Regions from separate parts of the Pelagimonas sp. genome, predicted to be linked through region 2. Evidence: riboswitches for the same ligand, from Rfam matches in the RefSeq annotation. Region 2 holds a riboswitch; the other holds the start of a gene.
What was found. A riboswitch is a leader RNA that binds a small molecule or an ion and turns the genes downstream of it on or off. The one in region 2 is predicted to bind thiamine pyrophosphate.
Positions count from the first base shown of each region.

Region 1: it holds a riboswitch for thiamine pyrophosphate, as region 2 does, so the genes downstream of both, thiB (thiamine ABC transporter substrate binding subunit) here and thiC (phosphomethylpyrimidine synthase ThiC) in region 2, are expected to answer to the same signal.

Region 1 is NZ_JBZXVN010000032.1:87,932-90,334, forward strand. Features, by position in the region: gene AC5EFR_RS13950 (methyl-accepting chemotaxis protein) at 1-95, shown strand, start outside; gene aroC (chorismate synthase) at 108-1,214, opposite strand; TPP riboswitch at 1,318-1,417, shown strand; gene thiB (thiamine ABC transporter substrate binding subunit) at 1,464-2,403, shown strand, end outside.
Region 2 is NZ_JBZXVN010000005.1:134,202-136,604, forward strand. Features, by position in the region: gene thiC (phosphomethylpyrimidine synthase ThiC) at 1-1,393, opposite strand, end outside; TPP riboswitch at 1,512-1,631, opposite strand; gene AC5EFR_RS02350 (GntR family transcriptional regulator) at 2,098-2,403, shown strand, end outside.

The DNA of each region.
Region 1 (2,403 bases), on a different contig from region 2:
CCTGGGCTCCACAAGATCAAGGTGTGACTGAACCCGAGCCAATGGAACCTCACCAACCGGTTGCTTCAAATGCAGATCAGTGGAAAGAATTCTAACGTTAAAGACAGTTATTGGGGGCCGATTTGGCCCCCAGCGTCACCGACTTGACCGCGGTGCAACAATAGGTGGTCAAGTATAACACAGGCCATCATAGCTTCGCCGACCGGGACAGCCCGAATTCCAACACATGGATCATGGCGACCTTTGGTAATGATGTCGGTATCCTGCCCATCCTTCGTAATGGTTTTGCGTGTGTTTAGGATAGATGAGGTTGGCTTCACAGCAAATCGCGTAACGATTTCTTGCCCACTCGAAATCCCACCGAGAATACCGCCCGCATGGTTTGACGAAAATACCGGACCATCCGACCCCATGCTGATTTCATCAGCATTTTCAGTCCCTGTTAAGGCCGCTGCAGCCATACCATCGCCGATTTCAACAGCTTTCACAGCGTTGATGGACATCATCGCAGCGGTGATATCTGTATCCAGCTTACCATAGATCGGGGCCCCTAAACCTGCTGGAACGCCCCGCGCCACAACTTCGATAACGGCCCCAACGCTGTCGCCGGATTTACGCAATCCATCCAAGTAATCTGCCCAATCCTTGGCGGCCGTTTCATCAGGGCACCAGAACGGATTTTTATCAATTGCCATGTCGTCAAAACGGCTGCGATCAATCTTACGCGGACCCATTTGAACCATGTACCCTTTCACCTCCACTTGGGGGAGAAGATGGGCAAGGGCCGCGCGCGCCAAACCGCCGGCGGCAACGCGCGCCGCTGTTTCGCGGGCCGAGGACCGGCCGCCGCCTCGGTAGTCGCGAATACCGTATTTTTGCCAATAGGTTATATCTGCATGGCCCGGGCGAAACTTTTGCGAAATCTCGGAGTAGTCTTTTGAGCGTTGATCGGTGTTTTCAATCATCAACTGGACAGGCGTCCCCGTGGTTTTGCCTTCAAAAACCCCTGAAAGAATGCGTACGGAATCCGGTTCACGACGCTGTGTTGTGAATTTGTTTTGACCGGGTTTACGTTGATCCAACCAGACCTGAAGCATGTCTTCAGTGATTTCCACGCCTGGGGGACACCCGTCAACGGTTGCCCCTAGGGCCGGCCCATGGCTTTCACCCCAGGTGGTTACACGGAACAGATGACCAAATGTGTTGAGGCTCATGCGCGGGTCTCCTTTGCCTTGGTTTCCTAGGTCAGAGTGGCCCAATCCTCAAGCCCAATCGCGCTGTTTTCGCTTGCACATCTGTGGGCTTCCTCCTAGCGTCGCCGCCACCTCGGGGTGCCAAACACAGGCTGAGATGCGTATGCGAACCCGTAGAACCTGACCCGGATAACACCGGCGGAGGGAAGGTCGGGACCATGCAACATGCGGTCTGAACCAACCCATCTGCCGCATACTTGGAGGAAGCCCATGAAAACGCCCATGAAGGCCTTCACGTTTGCTGCAGGATGTCTGACAGCCAGCTTTGCTCTGGCCGACGCACCTGTGCTGACTGTTTATGCCCCTGATTATTTCGTCTCCGAATGGGGCCCTGGTCCTAAAATCGAAGAACTCTTCGAGGCGAAGTGCAGCTGTGATTTGCAATTCAAACCCGGTGATCTTTTGCCGCGCATTCTGCTCGAAGGTGATAAAACCGAAGCCGATATCGTCATTGGCCTCAACACCGATGTCACCAAAAAGGCACGCGAATCCGGCCTGTTTGCGACGCACAACGTCGCACTAGATGGGCTGACCTTGCCGCTTGATTGGACCGACGACACGTTCCTGCCCTTCAACTATGGTCACACCGCGTTCATCTACGATACGACAAAAATCGAAACCGCACCGACAAGTTTTGATGACCTTTTGGACGCGCCCGACGACTTGCGCCTTGTGATCCAAGACCCGCGCAGTTCGATTTCGGGCCTAGCATTGGTGCTCTGGGTGAACGCTGTTTACGGGGACAAAGCGTCCGATGCATGGGCGAAACTGGCTCCGAAAATCGTCACTGTGACGCGCGGCTGGTCGGAAAGCTATGGCATGTTCACAGATGGCGAAGCCGACATGGTTTTGTCCTACACAACATCCCCCGCCTACCACATTATTGCCGAAGGTGATGAGACGAAAAAGGCCGCTATCTTCCCGGAAGGTCACTATTTCATGGTCGAATTGGCGGCCAAAGTGGCCTCGACTGATCAACCGGAACTGGCTGACAAATTCATGGAATTTGTATTGGGCCAAGACTTTCAAGGCATGATTGCGACCGGCAATTGGTCGATTCCCGCAGCCCTTCCCAAGGATCAATGGCCTGAAGGTTTCCAAAAACTCGACCTGCCGGAAACGGTCTTGTTCTATGATGAAACCGAAGCGG
Region 2 (2,403 bases):
ACAGCATCGCACAGCCAAACCAACCGATCATCGCCGCGCCTATGCCGCTTGTGATGTGGTCATAACCCGGCGCGATGTCGGTGGTCAGGGGCCCAAGCGTGTAGAACGGCGCTTCGTGGCAGCATTCCAGCTGCTTATCCATGTTCTCTTTGATCTTGTGCATGGCAACATGGCCCGGCCCTTCGATCATCACCTGACAGTCATATTTCCATGCGATTTTGGTCAGCTCGCCCAGTGTCTCTAGCTCGGCAAATTGCGCCTCGTCATTGGCATCGGCAATCGACCCAGGGCGCAACCCGTCACCCAAGGAAAACGACACGTCGTATTTGCGGCAAATCTCGCAAATCTCTTCGAAATGCTCATAGAGGAAGCTTTCGCGGTGGTGATGCAAGCACCACTTGGCCATGATCGACCCGCCGCGTGATACGATCCCGGTGACGCGTGTTGCGGTCATCGGCACCATATGAAGACGCACGCCCGCGTGGATGGTGAAGTAATCGACACCCTGTTCCGCCTGTTCGATCAACGTATCGCGGAACACGTCCCAAGTGAGGTCTTCGGCAATGCCGTTGACCTTTTCCAGCGCTTGATAAATCGGCACCGTACCAATCGGCACCGGGCTATTGCGCACGATCCATTCGCGGGTGTTATGGATGTTGCGCCCGGTCGACAGGTCCATCACCGTGTCCGCGCCCCAGCGGATCGACCAGACGAGCTTGTCGACCTCTTCTTCCATGCTCGACGAGACCGCCGAAGTGCCCATATTTGCGTTGATCTTGACCAAGAAGTTGCGACCAATGATCATTGGTTCAAGTTCAGTATGGTTGATGTTGGCGGGGATGATGGCGCGGCCTGCTTCGATTTCCGAACGTACAAATTCAGGCGTCACATAATCGGGGATATTTGCGCCAAAATCATTGCCGTCGCGATGGCAGGGCGAGACCTCGCGCAGCTGGTTTTCGCGGATGGCGATATATTCCATTTCCGGCGTGATGATCCCGGCACGGGCATAGGCCAATTGCGTCGGCGCGGCACCATCCTTGCCACGCAACGGCCGTGGTTTCACCGGAAATTCCGGGGTCAGGCGGTCGCCTTCGACAAAGCCGTTATCGGCGGCGGTGATTTCGCGGCCTTCGTATTCTTCGACATCCCCACGGGCCAAAACCCAATCGCGACGCAGCTGCGGCAGACCTTGTTTGATGTCGGTTAAAACGCTGGGGTCGGTATAGGGGCCCGAACTATCGTAAACCGGAAGCGGCGGTTCACCCGCTGTGGGATGGGTTGAAATCTCGCGCATGGGCACGCGGATGTCCGGGTGCATTTCGCCGTTAACATAGATTTTGCGCGAGGCGGGCAATTCACCCGTGGTGATTTTTGGATTTGGGACGTTCATGTTCGGTGCTCCTCAAGCGATCCACTCAAAAAGACACCAGATGAATGGGGGCTTGGGAAACAGGAGGTGTACTGGCCCCCTTGTTCAGCAACGCACAAATACCGGGGAGCTACCCCAAATCGGTGCGCGCTTAGCTTCCTACGCCAGTATCAACTGGGTCAGGTTCAAAGGGTCGCGGCACCGGGTTTCCCCTGATCCGCCTCTCAGTTTCTTTGGCGAAACTCCCCTGCGTAACGCTTGCTTAGCGGAGCCTTGGTCGTTTGGTCAAGCATCTTTGCGAGGGCCAAGTGCAGGCCGCACGAGCGGCTGGGACTTTGGGGAGTTAAATGAGGCTGTGGTTTGGGTAGAGTTGAAATTTCTGTTGTTTCGCAAGTCGTTAATCACTCTGAAGCGCGTATCTGCCACTTCAAATTGCTATGGGAATCGCGGAGCATTGGCGCTAGCGGGGGGCATCTGGACTTATCAATCACACTCACTGGTATGCCGATCGAGAGCGGGAAGACCACGTCTTTGAGGAGCCGCGAAAACTGATACGTGGTGGTCATCCAAGCCGGGCTTTGGGTCTTGAATTGGCCGCAGCGTCAGCTTTAGGTTGCCCTACTGCCCCAGTTCTTACAACTGGTGGTCGACAATATGCCGACAGGCTTATAGGCTTTGCGAACGATCAAACGCGGAGAGGGGCGTTTGAGGTCGTTGGGGGGGTCATGCGAAATACTTATCCGGAAAAAAACAAGTCGAGCCAATCGCAAAAATTGTCGCGTGGGGCCGGGGCCAAACACGTCTATGAGACATTGCGCCAGGAGATTTTGACCCTGCAGCTGGCACCGGGCGTTCCATTGGATGAAACAAGTCTGGCTGAGCGTTTCGTCATGTCCCGCTCTCCAATCCGAGAGGCTTTGGTGCGTTTGTCCGCCGATGGTTTGGTCGATATGCTGTCCAACCGCTCGACCCTTGTCGCGCCGGTCAAGCTTGAGGAATTTCCGCGTTACGTCGAAGCGCTCGATTTCCTC